DNA from 2 places in the Sphingomonas kyungheensis genome. Region 2 is predicted to be linked to the other one. Evidence: riboswitches for the same ligand, from Rfam matches in the RefSeq annotation. Region 2 holds a riboswitch; the other holds the start of a gene.
The links. A riboswitch is a leader RNA that binds a small molecule or an ion and turns the genes downstream of it on or off. The one in region 2 is predicted to bind cobalamin.
Positions count from the first base shown of each region.

Region 1: it holds a riboswitch for cobalamin, as region 2 does, so the genes downstream of both, cobW (cobalamin biosynthesis protein CobW) here and V8201_RS15100 (TonB-dependent receptor plug domain-containing protein) in region 2, are expected to answer to the same signal.

Region 1 is NZ_JBBBDM010000012.1:25,308-34,507, forward strand. Features, by position in the region: gene V8201_RS16405 (ferredoxin-like domain-containing protein) at 1-539, opposite strand, end outside; gene cobN (cobaltochelatase subunit CobN) at 542-3,802, opposite strand; gene cobW (cobalamin biosynthesis protein CobW) at 3,809-4,846, opposite strand; cobalamin riboswitch at 5,017-5,251, opposite strand; gene V8201_RS16420 (epoxide hydrolase family protein) at 5,586-6,737, opposite strand; gene V8201_RS16425 (aromatic alcohol reductase) at 6,760-7,704, opposite strand; gene V8201_RS16430 (TetR/AcrR family transcriptional regulator) at 7,782-8,456, shown strand; gene V8201_RS16435 (hypothetical protein) at 8,647-9,096, shown strand.
Region 2 is NZ_JBBBDM010000009.1:62,953-72,152, forward strand. Features, by position in the region: gene V8201_RS15085 (sensor histidine kinase) at 1-135, shown strand, start outside; gene V8201_RS15090 (TonB-dependent receptor) at 105-2,705, opposite strand; gene cobU (bifunctional adenosylcobinamide kinase/adenosylcobinamide-phosphate guanylyltransferase) at 2,816-3,361, opposite strand; cobalamin riboswitch at 3,390-3,592, shown strand; gene V8201_RS15100 (TonB-dependent receptor plug domain-containing protein) at 3,720-5,654, shown strand; gene V8201_RS15105 (aminotransferase class I/II-fold pyridoxal phosphate-dependent enzyme) at 5,659-6,621, shown strand; gene cobO (cob(I)yrinic acid a,c-diamide adenosyltransferase) at 6,618-7,232, shown strand; gene V8201_RS15115 (ABC transporter substrate-binding protein) at 7,229-8,038, shown strand; gene V8201_RS15120 (FecCD family ABC transporter permease) at 8,035-8,997, shown strand; gene V8201_RS15125 (ABC transporter ATP-binding protein) at 8,994-9,200, shown strand, end outside.

The DNA of each region.
Region 1 (9,200 bases), on a different contig from region 2:
AGCGCCACCACCGCGTCGATCTCGGCACCGACCGCCAGCGGAACGCCCCACGCGCGCCCGTCCGCACGAAGGATCAGACCGCCAGCCGCGGCGCGTTCGATCCGGATGTCGGCGGGAGCGTCGCCGAGCACCGGCGCGGCACCCGCGTCGATCGCGACGCCGAACTTGCCGGGCAGCTCCGGCAGTTCCGCCAGACGCTGCGCGAGCTCGACGGCGATGCGGTGCGTATCGTCGCCGTCATGCCAGTCGGGCGCCACGATGACGGCGCGCCGGGTCTCCGAGGCCGGATCGGCGTCGACCAGATCGAGCGCGCACAGGTCGGCGATCAACGCCGCCCAGCGATCGTCGCGGACGCCGCGGATCTGGAGGTTCGCACGGTTGGTGACGTCGATGGCACCGTTGCCATGCTCCGCCGCGGCCTCGGACAGACCGATCGCCTGGGCGCGCGTCATGCGTGCCAGGCGCGGCCGCACGCGGACCAGCAGGCCATCGCCCGCCGCCATCGGGCGATGAGCCGTCGGGCACCAGCCCCGCACCATGTTCATGCCGGATCCCCCAGCTGAGCAAGGATCGAGTTGCGGCGCGTCGCCCACAGCCCTGCCGCGTGAAGCGCTCGGAACCGCGCCTCCATCGCCGCCAGCGCAGACGGGTTGGCGGCGGCCATGAAGGCGCGGACGTCGTCGCGGCCCAGCGTCGCGTCATGGTAGAGGTCGATGGCCTCGGGCGTCACGACGCCTGCGAGGTGCGCGAAGGCGCCGAGATGGTCGAGCGTCGCCGCGAGTTCCGCCGCGCCTCGAAAGCCATGGCGCATCATGCCGTCGATCCAGCCGGGGTGCGCGGCGCGTGCGCGGACGACGCGCGCGACCTCCTCGGCCAACGGGCGGGCACGCGGGCGCGCGGGGTCGGTCGCATCGAGATGATACAGGGCGGCGGTGCCGCCGGCGATCGCCTGCGCAGCGGCGAAGGCGGCCTCGTGCGCGGCATAATCCGCGGCGAGCAGCAGGTCGGTCTCGGGCAGGTCCTGGACGTGGACGAAGGCGTCGGCGGCCGCGACGCGCGCTGCGATCCCCGTCGGGTCAGCGCGCCCGTCGCCATCGTCCAACGCGTGAGCGGAGGCCGCCAGCCATGCGGCGCCCGCGGCCCGGCGGGCTTCGGGCGTGTAGACCTCGGCGTCGTCGCCGATCCCGACGCCATAGTCGCCGGCCCGCGGCCCGTAGACGCGTGCGCCGGGCAGGGATGAGACGAAGGGATTGCGGTCCGCCGGCTCGTCCCGCGCCGCCAGCGCTCGCACCGTCTGGCCGAACATCGCGCAGAGCGTCGGAAAGGCGTCCCGGAACAGCCCCGACACGCGCAGCGTCACATCGATCCGCGGCCGGTCAAACCGCATCAGCGGCAGGATCTCGACTCCGGTCACGCGGTCGGACCCGTGATCCCAGACCGGCTCCGCCCCGAGGAGGTGGAGCGCCATCGCGAACTCCTCGCCGGCGGTGCGCATCGTCGCGGAGCCCCAGAGGTCGACGACGAGCGCACGCGGATAGTCGCCATGATCCTGAAGGTGGCGGCGGACGAGCTCGTCGGCGAGCCGCACCCCCTGCGCGTGCGCCGACCGGGACGGCACCGCGCGCGGATCGGTCGTGTAGAGGTTGCGCCCGGTCGGCAGCACGTCGCTCCGCCCGCGCCATGGCGAGCCCGATGGTCCGGGCGGGACCCGTCGTCCGGCGAGCGCGGCGAGCAGGCCGTCGCGCTCCGCCGGACCCTGCTCGCCGCGGCCGAAGACGTGCAGGCCGTCGCCGTACCGGCTGTCCTTGACGTCGCAGACGAAGGCGTCGATCCGCGCGATCGCCTCCTTGCTCGATTGCGCCCGATCGAGCGCGAGTGCGTCGCCGAGCCCGAGCGCGACCGCCTCGTCCCCGATGTCGCGCTGCAGGCGGTCGCGACGCGTCGGATCGAGACCGGCGGCATTGGAGAACTCGTCGAGCAGCGCCTCAAGCCGGCCGATCCCGAGGCCACTGCCCGCGTCGACGAGAGGCGGCGGGACATGGCCGATCGCGACTGCGCCGATCCGCCGCTTGGCCTGCGCAGCCTCGCCGGGATCGTTGACGATGAAGGGATAGACGATCGGCATCGCGCCGGCGAGCGCCTCGGGCCAGCATGCGTCGGACAGCGCGACCGCCTTGCCCGGGAGCCATTCGAGCGTGCCGTGCGCGCCGACGTGGACCAGCGCGTCGGTGCCGCGCGCGCGCAGCCAGAGGTAGAATGCGACATAGCCATGACGTGGGCAGCGGGACAGGTCGTGATACTCGTCCGAGCGCGTTTCCACGCCGCCCCGCTCCGGCTGGAGCGCCACGATGGCCTCGCCGGCGACGACGGCGGCAAAGCGGAAGGCGCCGTCCGCGACGGCGGGATCGTCCTCCGGCGCACCCCATGCCGCCGTCACCTCGGCCCGCAGGGCGGCGGGAAGCCTCGCCAGCGCGGCATGATAGTCGGAGAGCGGCCATGCGACGGTGCGCCGCGCCAGCGCGGCGGGGAGATCGGTCGCAGCCGGGAGGCCGGTCGCGTAACCCGCGTCCGCCAGATCTTCGAGCATCGCCCGGGCCGAGGCGATCGCGTCGAGGCCCACCGCGTGCGCCATCTGGTAGGTCTTCCCGGGATAGGTCGACAGCACGATTGCCAGCCGCCGTTCCGCCACGGGCTTCGCAGCCAATGCGGTCCAGCCGTGGACCCGGTCTGCGATACCCGCGATCCGGCCAGGGTCGGCGCGATGTTCGCGCCGCGCGAACTGCAGGTCGGGGTCACGCCCGCCGGCGTCCTTGAAGCTCGCCACGCCGGCGAACAGGCGGCCGTCCACTTCGGGCAGCACCACGTGCATCGCGAGGTCGGCGGGGGACAGGCCCCGCGCGGCCTCGGCCCATGCCGCGCGATCCGACGTCGCCAGCGCCACCTGGAACACGGGAACGCCCGCGACGTCGAGCGGGGTCGCACCGTCGGCATTCCGTGCCGAAAACGCGGTCGCGTTGACGATCGCAACGGGGGCGAGCGCGGAAAGCCAGCGGGTCATCCAGCCGGCGGCCGACGGCTCCTTGAGCGAGGGCGCGAACAGCGCGATGACGTCGTAGCCGCGCCTCTCGAACGCCATGTGCAGCGCCGCGACCGGATCGAGGTCGGCGGCCATCACATAGGAACGGTAGAAGACCAGAACGATCCGCGGCCGGATCGACGCCAGGGCAAAGGCGGCCGGGCAGATCACGCCGGCAGCGGGCTGCCAGCCGCCGACCGGGGCGATGGCGCGCGCCGTCGGGCCGGGTGTCACGTAAAGCCCCGCGGCGAGGGCGAGCTGCGCGATGGCCGCGCGCGCCGCGGATGCACCGCCGACGTCGCAGAGCTCGGCGAGGCGGCGCAGCGTGGATGCGGGCAGCGTCGACGCCGCGTCGAGGCGCGGATCCTCGCGGCCGTCGGCGGGAACGATCGCCAGGGCGATCCGCCGCCGGCGGGCGAGCGCCTCGACCTGCTGGACGCCATAGGGCCAATAGGCGATGCCGCCGATCAACCGGATCAATATGCCCCTTGCCGCACCCAGCGTCCGCTCGACGTACGTGTCGACCGAGAGCGGGTGGGTCAGCTCGGCAAGATTGGCGAGCCGCAGGCTCGGCATGCCGACGCCGCCCGCGCGCCACCCCGCGGCGAAGGCGCCGAGGTCGCTGTCGGAGAAGGACAGCACGACGAGATCCGCGGCGTCCTGCCCCAGATCGCGCGGTGCGGCGCCCTCTTCGAGCCCGTGCGTTTCGCGGAAGACGACGTGCATGGCGGATCAGGCCGCCAGCGCCGCCCTGATCGTCGACGGATCGAGCCGGTCGCGTTCGGCGATCACCACGAGCTGCGTCGCGCGCACCTCGTCCCCGCGCCACGGCCGGTCGTATTGAACGCGGACCCGCGCTCCCACCGCCTGCACGAGCAGCCGCATCGGCTTGCCCGCGACCGCGGCATAGCCCTTCACGCGCAGCACGTCGCCACCGGCGGCAAGCGCCTCGATCCGACCCGCGAGGTCGTGCGCGTCGGCGATCTCGCCCCATGCAAGGACCAAGCTATCGAAGTCGTCGTGCTCATGCTCGTCCTCACCGTCATGATGCGAGGGGCGGGCGGCGAGGTCGTCCTCCGCGGCCGCGCCGAGCCCGAGCACGACGTGGGGGGCGACGATGCCGTCCACGAGTTCCACGATCGGCAGCGGGCGCGGGGTCTCGGCGGCGATGATCGCACGCGCCGCGGCGACGCCGGATGGGCCGGCGAGGTCGCATTTGGTGAGCAGCACCAGGTCGGCGCAGGCGAGCTGATCCTCGAACACCTCGGACAGCGGCGTCTCGTGATCGATGCTCGGATCGGCCGCCCGCTGCGCGTCGACTGCGGCGAGATCCGGCGCGAACCGTCCGGCCGCGACCGCCTCCGCGTCCGCCAGCGTGATCACCCCGTCGACCGTGATGCGGGACCGGATCGCCGGCCAGTCGAACGCCTTGAGCAGCGGCTTGGGCAGGGCAAGTCCGGACGTTTCGATCAGGATGTGATCGGGCCGCGGCTCCATCGCAAGGAGCGTCTCGACGGTCGGAATGAAGTCGTCCGCGACGGTGCAGCATATGCAGCCGTTGGCCAGCTCGACGATGTTCTCGGCCGGACAGTCCGGGATCGCGCAGCCCTTCAGGATGTCGCCGTCGACGCCCAGCACGCCGAATTCGTTGACCACCACGGCGAGACGACGCCCCCCCGCGTGACGGATCAGATGGCTGATGAGGGTCGTCTTGCCGGCTCCCAGAAAGCCGGTGACGATGGTGACGGGAACCTTGGACAGATCGGACATGCTCTTCCCCGCGGCGCGACAGCAACGAACGGGCGGGGCCGATTGCGGACGGCGCGCGACGACGGACGAGCGCCGTGAAGCCGCCCAGCCACGCACCGATGCGGCCCCGGCCGCACAGATTCGTCGCTCAGACGGAGAACCGTGCCGCGGCCATCCCCTGGACCAAGGCAAGAGCGACCTTATCGCCGGCAGGTCTCCTGGCTCGCGGGTCGTAGCTCCGGCATCGCCTTCCCAGATCGCCGGTCAGAAGGACCGACGCGTTCCAGTGGCCGCCCCCCGCATGGGGAGCATGACGCTTTCGCTCACCGCTTACAGTTGCAGGGACAGCCGCGGATTGGGAGGATCACCTCCGCACCGCATTCCCATTTAAACCCCTCGCGGGGCACCGGCGCGATCAACGAGGACCCTCTTTCGATGGCCCTCGACGGACATGATACCCTCGATCGCGCCCCTTGCCAATTCGCTTATGCCGCGACCTTGCTTCCAGGCCGGGCTGGTCGACGCGATCGCAGCGCGTATCGTTGGCATTCCGGTGCTCGGAGCGACGCTGGCATTCGTCCTGATCGTCCAGAGGACGGCATTACGTCATATCGCAGCAGCACGGCGCTGGCTCGGGGTACATCATGCCGCTGTCCGCTGGACGAACGTCCGAACTCGGGTGGGCACGAAGGCACCCTCACCGTCTGGTTCTGGGTCCTGGCGGCCGCACACTGTCAAACGGCTTCCAACCCGTCGGGTGCTATATGGCTCGGAACGTCGCGCGGACGTGCTCCACGAACGTTTCGGCGTTCTCCATCGCCGCAAAATGCCCACCGCTCGCGGCCTCTCCGAAATAGCGAAGATCGGCAAAGCGCGCCTCGGTCCAACGGCGGGACAGCCGCACCTGCTCACCGGGGAACATGCTGACCCCGGCCGGCAGCGGCACGGGCGCGCCCGGCATCCCTTTCGCCATCTCCTGCGCGGCTTCCCAATAGAAGCGAACCGAACTTGGCCCCGCGTTCGGCAGCCAATACAGCATGATGTCGTCAATCAGATGGTCGAGCGGAATGACCCGTTCGGGCTGCCCATCGCTGTCGGATACGTCCTGGAACAGCGCGTAGATCCAGCTCGCCAGTCCGATCGGCGAGTCCGCGAGCGCGAAGGCAAGCGACTGCGGCCGTGTGCACTGCAGCTTCATGTACCCGGAATAGTCGCGGTCGTAGCGCGCCGCATCGTCCAGCATCCGCTGCTCGGCGGGCGTCGCATTCGCCCGTTCCTCGTGTGTCGGCTGGGCCATCACCATGTTGAGGTGGATACCGGCGAGGCCCGGCATACGCATATGCGCCAGCGCCGTGGTGACTGCAGCACCCCAGTCTCCGCCTTGCGCCATCCAGCGATCACCATAGCCGAGCCGCTGCATCAGCACGCCCCAAGCCGAAGCGGTGCGGCCGACGCCCCAACCCGGCTCGGTCGGCTTATCGGAAAAGCCGAAGCCGGGCAGCGCAGGGATAATGAGGTGGAAGGCGTCCGACGCGTCGGCGCCATGCGCGCGCGGGTCGCTGAGCGGGCCGATCACGTCGCGGAATTCGAGCACCGATCCCGGCCAGCCGTGGGTCAGGAGCAGCGGTGTCGCGTCCGGTTCGGGAGAGCGGACATGGAGGAAGTGGATGCCGAGCCCGTCGATCACCGTGCGGCTGCTGCCCCAGCCGTTGAGCAGCGTCTCCGTGGCACGCCAGTCGTAACCGTCCTGCCATCGCTGGGCGAGCGCGCGGATGCGGTCCGATTGCGGACCCTGCGACCCGTCCTGCACTGTGCCGGCATCGGGCCAGCGGGTGCGGGCGAGACGATCGGCCAGATCGTCGAGGTCGGCTTGGCGGATGTGGATGGGAAACGGCTGGACGGCATCGCTCATGATAGGACTCCGGAAGGGGCGATCAGCGTGTCGGGGCGAGGACGGCTTCGACGCGCGTCCAGTCGGTCTTGCCGTAGCGATCCTTGTCGAGCGGCGAGAGCTTGCCGCGGCCGCTCGACATGTCGCGAACATATTGCATGCCTTGCCAGGCCGGGAACGGCGCATCGCTGGTCGGCGACAGCGTGCGCGCGACGCGGATCAGCATCGAGAGACGCCCGAGCCCACCTGCACGGAACGGCTTCCACCTTCGGCCCTCGAGACGCGTCATCAGGATCGCGAGGTCGCGCGGAGACACGACGTCGCCGGCGATCCGCAGGAGGCGGGGCGCATCCGCATCGAGCGCCACGTCGGCGGTATAATCAGCGACATCGTCTTTTGTCGTGAAGTCGAGCGGCTGGTCCGCGTCGCCCCAGTACAGGATGCGGGCGAAACGCGGCAGCACGATCGGCGCCTCACCGGTCAGCAGGTCGGCGAAGGCGCCGTTGAGGATCGAGGTCGCGCGGATCGGCGCTGCATCGACACGCGCCATGAAGCGGCGTCGCAGGTCCATGTTGCGATTGTCGCCGGGGCGGGTCTTCGTGAAATCGAGCGAGAAGTCGGACGGGATGAAGCGCGGTACACCCGCCGCAACCGCCGCGTCGAGAAGACGGCCCTGAAGATCGAGAATGACCGGCTCCAGCCCGTTCAGGACCGAGACGACGCATTCCGCTCCCGCCAGCGCATCCGAGAGCGCAGCCTGATCGGCAAAATCGACAGGGACCGGCGTTCCGCCCCGCCCACGTACGGCATCCTGCGCCGCGGCCGGCGTTCCGCTGCGGACCAGGGCCCGCACGTCCACGCCACGCCGTATCAGGGCAGATAGCACGCGCCCACCCAGATCGCCGGTCGCACCGGCAAGCGCGATCGTCCGTGGCGCGACCCCGCCGTCATCGTGGCCGTTCACGTCCTCGAGCGTCATCCCCGCCATCGCCAAACCCCTTGCCAATAAACTGAACTATACCGTTCAGTTTCATTCAACCGGCGCATGGCTTATATGGTTGCGTGATGCAAACGCTTACCGACCTAAAGCCCGATTTAGCGAAACGGCGACGCGGCGGTCGACCGTCCGCCGACCAGGCCGGCGACGTCGATCGCCGGATTCTTGACGCCGCCACGGACCTGTTCCTGCGGATCGGATATGACGCGACGAGCTGCGATCAAGTCGTGACGCGGGCGGGCGCGGGGAAGGCGAGTCTCTACGCCCGCTATGCCAATAAGGAGGAGCTGTTCACGGCCGTGGTGCGGCGAATGGTGGATCACACGCTGGTGCCGTCAGGCGTGGTGCCGTGGCATCTGTGCGTCCAAGACCGGCTGCGCGCGGTGGGACATAGCCTGCTGGAGCATACGTTGACGCCCGAGGCGGTCGCGCTGATGCGTGTCGTTGTCACCACCGCCCACCGGATGCCCGATCTCGCCCGGCTGGTGGACCGGATCGGCCGCAATGGCGGCGTCACCTGCGTCGCCCAGGCGATTGCCGGCGCCGACGCCGCGCCCGACCGGATCGCGCAAGCATCGGATGTCGCGGGCCGGTTCATCGACATGGTGTTCGTCCCCCACCAGATGCGCGCGCTGATCGGCGACGATCGCGCGCAGCTCAATGCGACCGCCGCACGTCGTATCGACGATGCGATCGATCTGCTCACGCGCGCGGGATGTTTAGATCCAGCCGACGCGGCTTAGGTCGCCCCATTTGTCGTTCCTTATTCACCATCCTTGTAAGACGGCTGCCGGGTCATCGGGCAGGGCGGGGCTTGCCGCGCCGCCTTGCGCGGACATGGAGGAACGCTCGATAAGCGCGCATGAAACACACGAAATCTGCACGTGACGAGCGTATTCCTGCCCGCGTTTGAAACACACGTGGTAGGGCACCATGAAGACCCAGAGCGTAATCTTGTTGGCCGGTTTGGTGATGACCGGTTGTACCGGGCCAACATGGCCGCGCGACCAGATTCCTGCCGGAATGGAAATTGAGCGCACGCTTTTTGCGGGTGGCGGCTTTGGACTGCGGGAGAGCTGTGATGCCTTGGTTGTCCAGCTTTCCAGTGCGTCGACTGTTCGCCTGGTCAGAGTTAAGAGGACAACGTCCGGTACCGATCTGATGCCGCCAGACGGCTGGATGACGACGCCCCTCCCGGCCGCCGGCAGCAGAGCCCCTTATGAAGCGGCCTTCGGCGGATGTAAGAATGGCGCGAGTCCGTTAGGAGACTTGCCAGGAACGCTGAAGCGCCCTGGCGCCTTCTACAAGATACTGAAAGACGGCGAAGCGATATTGATAATATCGCCCCGAACAAAGCTGGCAGGCTACTTCAATTTTGGGTAGTTTGGCTTGCCTGCTGCGCAAGCAGCGCAATACGACCTATGTGTGCGCAAGAACACATTCGCTGAAGACGTATTGGCTCCCAACAGACCAGTAACGCCGTGCTC
Region 2 (9,200 bases):
CCGCTGATCGCCGCGATCATGCGGCTGCACGGCGGCGAATTGCACCTCGCGGATGGCGAGCCCGGGCTGGTGCTCGGGCTCGCCTTTCCGCGCGATGCGGACGATCAGAAGCGGACGGTCGCTTCAAGACCGTAGGTGCGCGGCGGGTTGAAGTTGGCATAATCGCCGAGGATGCCGCCATAGTTGGTCGAGACGAGCTGGCCGTTGGCGCCGTAATTGTACACCGGCGACGAATTGGCCGACGAACGCCGGTAGATGTAGGTCGTGTCGAGCAGATTGCGCACCCAGAAGGCGAACGTCACCTTGTTGTGATCCGACACCGCGATATCGGCGAGCGACAGACGGCCGTTCATGATGAAGCTGGCGTCGGTCTTGGTCGGTTCGAGCTGGAAGCTGTACTGGCTGCTCGCATAATTGCCGTCGAGGTGGAAGCGGACGGTGGCGTCGCCGTTGCCGACCGGCACCTTATAGTCGATCGCACCCGACGCGGCGTTGCGCGGCGTGTAGACGATGTAGAGCTGCTGCGCCGGCGCGCCGGGGGTCAGCGGGTTCACCGCCGACGGTGCCTTCCAATAGGTATAGGCGTAGGACCCGGTCAGCGTCAGGCCATCGACTGGTGCCACGGTCAGGTCGGCCTCGATGCCGCGGATCTTGCTCTTGCCGGCGTTGATCGTCTGTTCGATGTGGGTGCCCAGCGTCGGGCTCGAGCCGTTGGTGTCGTAATAGTCGAAGTCGAACTGCGTGCCCGACCGGTTCATGATGTAGCCCGCCAGGTTCAGGCGCGCCTTGTGGTTCCAGAAGTCCATCTTGGAGCCGATCTCATACGACTTGACCGCTTCCGGACCGAAGGCGTTGAACGCGAGCGAGCGGTCGTTGGCGCCGCCGGCGCGGAAGCCGGTGGCATATTTGGCGTAGAGGTGGACGTCCGGCGTCGCATCGAACGCGACGTTGACCATCGGGTCGAAGCGGCTGATGCTGTTGCGGAACCCGAACGGCGACACCGTGCCCGGGGTGGCCAGGTCGGCACGGTTGTTGACGACGTAGAGCGTGCCGTGGCGCTTGTCCTTGGTCCAGCGACCGCCGAGCGTGACGTGCAGCACGTCGTCGAGCGCCGCCGGCGTGAAGGTCAGATTGCCGAACAGCGAGTAATTGTGATCGCTCGCCTGGCTGGCGCGGGTGATGAACTGGCAGCTGTTGGCGAATTGCGGCACCGTCGTCGCAAGCGTGTTGTTGCACGACGGATCATACTGCTGATAGCCCGAATTGCTGCTGCTGATCGCATTGGCATTGCCGGGGATCGGACTGCGGATGGTATAGGCCGTGCCGTTGGTGTTCCACAGGTTGCTGAGCGGCGTCGCGGCATATTCGGTCGCATGTTCGGTGTAATAATACGCACCGACGACGTAATCGAGCTGCGGCACGCTGCCGACCGCCTGCAATTCCTGGCTGAACTGGTGCTGGCGCAGGAACGACAGGCTGTAGCGGCTGAACGCCGAGCTCGGCGTGAACGTCTGACGCTCCGGACCACCCGAATTGTCCCACTGGTCGGTGCTGACGCCGCGCCATGCGGTGATCGAGCGCAGCTCGACCGCCGGGGCGACGCTGTAGCGCAGGTTGGACGAGACGCCGTGCGTGATGTCGACGCTGGGCTGCTGCGGCACGCCGACGTCGGCGACCGTCTGGCGATCGGGGTGGACGCCGACCAGCGGCGCCTTGGGCGCGATGCAGACGGGCTTGGTGTTGCCCGCAGCAATGGTGCCGCCGCACGGGGTGGTCGTGCCCGGCAGGACCAGCGACAGGCCGTTGTACGCGCCGACGGTATAGTTGTTGGGATTGTAGCTGATCAGCTGGCTGTACTGCGGCGTGTTCTCGTCCTTCGCATAATCATAGGCGAAGTCGGCGGTGAGGCCGTCGACCGGCTTCCAGCGCGCGGCGATGCGGCCGCCCTTGCGATCGTAATAGTTCCAGCCGGTCGAACCGGTGAGCGGATCCTTCACGGTCGGGTCCTGATGCTGGATGACGCCGTCCAGCTTCAGCGCGATATTGGCGAAGGACGGCAGGTCGAGGTGCGCGTCGGTATTGTAGCTGCCGTAATTGCCGACGCCGCCGGTGACGCGGCCACCGAACTGGCCGGTCGGCGCCTTGGAGACGAGCGACAGCGCGCCGCCTTCGGTGTTGCGGCCGAACAGCGTGCCCTGCGGGCCCTTCAGCACCTCGATCCGCTCGATGTCGAACAGCGCCGCGTTGAGGCCCTGCGTCTTACCCAGCGCGACGCCGTCGATATAGACGCCGACACCGCCGTCGCGGGCGGTCTGGTTCTGGTCGTAGGGGACGATGCCGCGGATACCGATGGTCAGCGCCGACTGGCGCGCTTCGAAGGTCGCGACGCGCAGCGACGGAATGGTGCCGTCGGCGAGGTTGAACAGGCTGAGGACGTGGCGGTCCTGCAGGCCCTGCGTGGTGAGCACGCTGATCGAGATCGGCGTCTTCTGCAAATTGGTCTCGCGCCGCGTCGCGGTGACGACGATGTCCTGCAACTGGCCGCCGCCGGTGTCCGGATCGGGATCGGCGACGACGCTGGGCGCCGCGGCGGGATCGCCCGCGGTGGTCGACTGCGTCTGCGCGAAGGCGGGTACGGCGCCGCCGAGCGCCAGCAATGCGGCCCCGGTCAGCAGATAGGTGCGGGCGTGGGTAACCTTGGACATGCGACGTCCCCCTGATCTCGTTTGTTGGATGATCCGGGCCGTTAGGGCTGTCCTGCGTAGTCTCCGTGACCGTTCGGTGACGCCGTTAGAATGGTAGTTTCATCTTGCGTTCATTTAGCGAGATCACCGGGCGCTGCCGTGTCGTGCGGGAAGGGCTGCAACGGCAACACCCTGCCGGCGACGACGAAATAGACGTCGTGCATCACCGCCGCGACCTGCTGGTGGAGCCGTCCCGCGGCGTCGCGGAAGGCGCGGCCGAGCGGGTGGTCGGGGACGATGCCGAGCCCGACCTCGTTGCTGACCACGAACACCGGCTGCCGGGTCGCGGCGAGCGCCGCGCAGAGCGCCTCGCCCTGCGCGGCGAGGTCATGCCCGCCGAGCATGACGTTGCTCAGCCACAAGGTGAGGCAATCAACCAGGATCGCGCCCTCGTGGATGGCGGCGATCGCCTGCGGCAGCGCGACCGGGCAGTCGATCGTCCGCCAGCGACCGTCGCGATCGGCGCGGTGGCGCGCGATCCGCTCTGCCATCTCGTCGTCATGCGCCTCGGCGGTGGCGAGATAGTGGAGCGGGCCGGCGGTCCGCTCCGCCGCGGCCTGCGCCAGCCGGCTCTTGCCCGAGCGCGCACCGCCGAGGAACAGCGTCTTGGCTGCGATCATCTTGCCTTCATCTCCGCATCGGCCTAGGGGCGCCGACACGACAGGTTCCCAGAGATGGGATGAAAAGGGAACCCGGAAGCGAGCGTGACGCTCGTCATCCGGGGCTGTCCCCGCAACTGTGACCGGCGAGTCCTGCTCCCCGCGTGCCACTGGATCGGAGCGATCCGGGAAGGCCGGGCAGGGTGACGACCCGGAAGCCAGGAGACCTGCCTGTCGCGGTTGTCCTTCGTGCGGACGGGGTGTTCCGGGCGATCGAGGGTTTCCTCGCGTGACGACGGTGTTGGGGGCGCGCGACGGACCGGTTCCGGCGATGAGCGGCGCGTGCCTCCGTTGTTGCGAACGGGGGGAAACCATCGTGAAGACCTATGCCTGCCTGATCCTGTTGCCGTGCCTCGCGGCAACCCCGCCTGCCCTTGCCCAATCGGCGCAGGCGACCGGCGACCTCGCGCGTGCCGCCGCCGCGGGCGACGACATCATCGTCACCGCCAATCGCGCCGCCCGCCCCGCCGATACCGTCGGCCAGGCGGTGACGGTGCTCGACACCGCGACGATCACGCAGCGGCAGGCAGTCGTCGTCTCCGACCTGCTGCGCCAGACCCCCGGCGTCACCGTGGTGCGCAACGGCGGCGTCGGCACCGCCACCTCGGTCAACATCCGCGGCGCGGAGAGCGACCAGACCGTGGCGCTGATCGACGGCATCAAGCTCAACGACCCGTCGTCGCCGGGCGGCGGCTTCGATTTCGGCGGGCTGCTGATCGGCAATATCGCGCGGATCGAGGTGCTGCGCGGCGCGCAGTCGGTGCTGTGGGGCAGCCAGGCGATCGGCGGCGTCGTCAACCTCATCACCCGCCAGCCGACCGAGCAACTGTCGGTCAATGCGCGCGCCGAGGGCGGCTGGCACGGGACCGGCCAGGGCTTCGCCAACGTGTCGGGCAAGATGGGGCCGGTCGCGGCGAGCCTCGGCGGCGGCTATTACACCACCGACGGGATCTCGGCCTATGCGCCCGGCACGGAGCGCGACGGCTTCCGCAACTACGCCGCCAACGGCAGCCTCGGCATCGCGCTCGCGCCGAACGTCTCGGTCGACCTGCGCGGTTTCTACTCGAACGGCCATACCGACATCGACGGCTTCCCGCCGCCGACCTACAGCTTCGGCGATACGCGCGAATATGGCACCAGCGAGCGCTGGACCGGCTATGGCGGGCTCAATGCCGCCTTGTTCGACGGCCGCTTCCGCAACCGCCTCGGCTATGCGCATACCGACAGCAACCGCCACAATTACGATCCCGACGGCGATCCGCGCGAGACCTTCGCCGGCAAGGGGCGCAATGACCGGATCGAATATCAGGGTGCGGTCGACCTGACCCAGGCGGTGTTCGCGACCTTCGGCGCGGAGCGCGAGGTGTCGCGCTTCACCACCTCGAGCTATGGCGGCACGCCGACGGTGGGCCGGGCGCGCATCTTCAGCGTCTATGGCCAGCTGGCGGTGACGCCGATCGCCGGACTGACCGCGACCGGCGGCATCCGCCACGACGATCACAATATCTTCGGCGGCGCGACGACGGTATCGGGCAGCGGTGTCTGGTCGCCCAACGACGGCAAGACCGCCTTCCGCGCCAGCTATTCGGAAGGCTTCAAGGCACCGACCCTGTACCAGCTGCAGAGCGAATACGGGAATGCCGCGCTCCGGCCGGAACGGTCGCGCGGCTGGGACGCGGGCGTGACGCAGAAGGCGCTCGACGGCGCGATCGAGGCGAGCGCGACCTATTTCCGGCGCACCTCCTTCGACCTGATCAACTTCGTCTCCTGTGCCGAACCGCTGACCGGCATCTGCGTCGACCGGCCGTTCGGGACCTATGACAATGTCGCGCGCAGCCGGGCGCAGGGCGTCGAGTTCGCGCTGACGCTGCGCCCGGTCGAGGCGCTGACCTTCAGCGCCGCCTATACCTATCTCGACGCGACCAACCGCTCGACGGGCACCGCCAATTTCGGCCGGGCGCTCGCCCGCCGGCCCGACAACAGCGTCACGGTCAACGCCGACTATCGCTGGCCGTTCGGCCTGACCACCGGCGCGACGATCACCGCGGTCGGCGACAGTTTCGACAATGCCACCAACACCCGGCGGCTCTACGGCTATGTCCTCACCGACGTGCGCGCCGCCTTCCCGGTGTTCGCGCATCTCGAAGTCTATGGCCGGATCGAGAACCTGTTCGACGAGCGCTACCAGACCATCTACCAATATGGTCAGCCGGGCCGCGCCGCGTTCGGTGGCATCCGCCTGACCTATTGAACCGATGCGCGACGTCGCCGCTTTTGCCGAATTCACCGCGCACGGCGGGCGGGTGGCGGCGGCGCGTGCGCGCTTCGGCGGCGACGACTGGATCGACCTGTCGACCGGCATCGCGCCGTGGAGCTGGCCGGTGACGGGGCCGCTCGGGCTCGAGCGGCTGCCCGAGCCGGCGGCGATCACCGCGCTGGAGGCAGCGGCGGCGGCGGCGTTCGGCGTCGCCGATCCGGCGCGGGTGGTCGCGGTGCCGGGCAGCGATCTGGCGATGCGGCTGCTCGCCCCGATCCTCGCCGCGGAGCGGCCGGCGGTGCGCACGCCGGGCTATGCCGGGCATCGCGCCGCCTGGCCCGATGCCGAGCCGGTCGCGGACGAACCGGGTGACCACGATTTGTTCGTGCTGGCCAGCCCCGCCAATCCCGATGGCCGCCTGCTCGATGCCGCGACGGCGGAGCGGCTCGCCGCGGCGATGATATTGGTCGTCGACGAGGCCTATGCCGATCCCGCGCCCGGCCTCGCGCCGCGTGCGTCGGACCGGCTGATCGTGTTGCGGTCGTTCGGCAAATTCTACGGTCTGCCCGGCTTGCGGCTCGGCTTCGTGATCGCCGGCGATCGCGTCGCGGCGGCGCTCCGCGCGATGCTCGGCGACTGGCCGGTATCGTCGGCGGGGATCGCGATCGGTACCGCCGCCTATCATGACCGCGCCTGGCAGCAGGCGCAGCAGCAGCGCATCGTCGCGGCGGGCGCGGCGCTCGATGCGCTGCTCGCCGCGGCGGGGCTGGCCTGCGTCGGCCGGGCGCCGCTGTTCCGGCTGATCGCCTGCGACGATGCGGCGGCGTTGTTCGCGACGCTCGCCGATCATGCTATCCTGACCCGTCCCTTCGCCGATCGCGCCGACCGGTTGCGCATCGGCCTGCCGCCGCCTGCCGCCGCGGCGCGCCTCGCCGCCGCCTTCGAGGAGTTTCGCCGATGACCGTCCCGCCGCCCGACGACCACGCCCGGCACAATGCGCGGATGGAGCGGGTCGCCGCCGCCCGCGCCAAGATGCAGGCGCGCCGCACGCTCGAACGCGGGCTGCTGATCGTCCACACCGGCAACGGCAAGGGCAAGTCGTCCTCCGCCTTCGGCATGGCGATCCGCAGCATCGGCTGGGGGATGAAGGTCGCCATCCTGCAATATGTGAAGGGCAAGTGGGAGACGGGCGAGCGCAACTTCTTCGAGGCGCATCCCGATCTCGCCACCTTCGAGGTGATGGGCGAGGGCTTCACCTGGGACACACAGGATCGCGCGCGCGACATCGCCGCGGCGGCGGCGGCGTGGGAGCGGTCGAAGGCGATGATCCTCGATCCGGACGTCGACTTCGTCATCCTCGACGAACTCAACATCGTGCTGCGCGACGGCACGCTCGGCATCGCGCCGGTGGTCGACTTTCTCAAAGACCGCCCGCTGACCAAGCATATCTGCATCACCGGGCGGCATGCCCGCCCCGAATTGCTGGCAATCGCCGATCTGGTCACCGACTTCACCGAGGTCCGCCACCCGTACAATGCCGGGTTCAAGGCGCAGAAGGGCGTCGAATATTGATCCGGGCGCTCGCCCTCGTCGCGGCGGTGGTGCCGCTCGCCTCGGCGACGCTGCCGCGCGCGCCGCGGATCGTCTCGATCAATCCGTGCGTCGATGCGGTGCTGATGCAGGTCGCCGATCCGCGCCAGATCGCCGGGATCAGCCATTATTCGCAGGACGCACGCGCGACCTCGATCCCGCTCGCGCAGGCGCGGCGCTTCATGGCGACGTCGGGGACGGCGGAGGAGGTGGTGGCGCTGGCTCCCGATCTGGTGCTCACCGGCGCGCATGTAGCGCCGGCGACGATCGCCGCGCTGACCCGGATGAGGATCCGCATCGTCCAATATCCGGTGCCCGACACGGTCGAGGAGAGCGAGGCGCAGGTGCGCGACATCGCCCGCGTCGTCGGCCATGCCGCGCGCGGCGAGGCGCTGGCGGGCCGGATCGCGGCGGCGGCGCGGCCGGCGGCGGTGACGCCGGTGCCGGCGCTGATCTGGCAATCGGGCGGGCTGGTGCCGGGCACCGGGACCTTGCCCGCCGACCTGCTGCGCCGTGCCGGCTTTCGCGACATGAGCGCGGTCTATGGCCTCAAGAAATGGGACGTGCTGCCGCTCGAATATCTCGTCGCCCGGCCGCCGCGCGTGCTGCTGTCGACCGCCGCGGCGGATGTCGGCGACGACCGCATGACCTCGCATCCGGCGGTGCGGCGACTGGCGCGGCGGATCACCGTCGCCGCCTATCCGACGTGGCTGATGAATTGCGGCGGGCCGACGATCATCGCCGCGATGGCGCGGCTGCGCCAGGTGCGGCAGGGAGTGGGGGCATGACGCGGCTCAACATCGGTCTGATCGTCGCGCTGCTGTGCGTCGCGGCGCTGTCGGTCGCGGCGGGCAAGGTGTGGGTGCCGTGGGACGCCTGGACCGCCGCCGATCCGCGATCGATCATCATCGTCCAGCTGCGCCTGCCGCGCACCGTGCTCGCGCTGCTCGTCGGCGCAGCGCTCGGCCTGGCGGGGGCGGTGATGCAGGGTTATCTGCGCAACCCGCTCGCCGATCCGGCTCTATTCGGCGTGTCGACCGGCGCGGCGTTCGGCGCGGTGCTCGCGCTGTTCCTCGGCTATGCCGCGCAATTGTGGCTGCTGCCCGGCTTCGCGCTGATCGGCGCCGGGCTGACGATGGCGCTGCTCGCGGTGATCGCGGGGCGCTCGGGCAGCCTGATCCTGTTCACGCTCGCCGGCATGATCCTGACCAGCATCTTCGGCTCGCTGACCAGCCTTGCGATCAGCCTCGCGCCGACGCCGTTCGTCTCGTCGCAGATCGTCACCTGGCTGCTCGGCGCGCTGACCGACCGCAGCTGGGACGACGTCAGGATCGCCGCGCCGCTGATCGCGCTCGGCGCAGGCCTGCTGTTCACCACCGGGCGCGCGCTCGACGCGCTGACGCTCGGCGAACAGGCGGCGCGGTCGATGGGGGTCGATCCGGTGCGGTTGCAGCGCATCGTCATCGCCGGCGTCGCGCTGACCGTCGGCGCGTCGGTGGCGGCGGCGGGGCAGATCGGCTTCGTCGGGCTGATCGTCCCCCATATGGTGCGGCCGTTCGCCGGCCATCGCCCGTCGGCGACGCTGCTGCCCGCCGCGCTCGGCGGCGCGCTGCTGCTGACGCTTGCCGATGCGCTGGTGCGCATCCTGCCGACGGTGAGCGAGTTGCGGCTCGGCATCGCCATGTCGATGCTCGGCGGGCCGTTCTTCCTCTACCTGCTCATCGGCATGCGGCGGAGGCTGGCATGAGCGGATTGATCGCCGACGGAATTGGCCTGACGCTCGGCGCGACGCGCGTGCTCGACGCCGTCAGCCATGCGTTCCGGCGTGGGCGGGTGACGGTGCTGCTCGGCGCCAACGGGGCGGGCAAGAGCAGCCTGCTCGCCTGCCTCGCCGCGCTGCGCGTGCCCGACCAGGGCGCGGCGCGGCTCGACGGCGTCGCCGTACAGGCG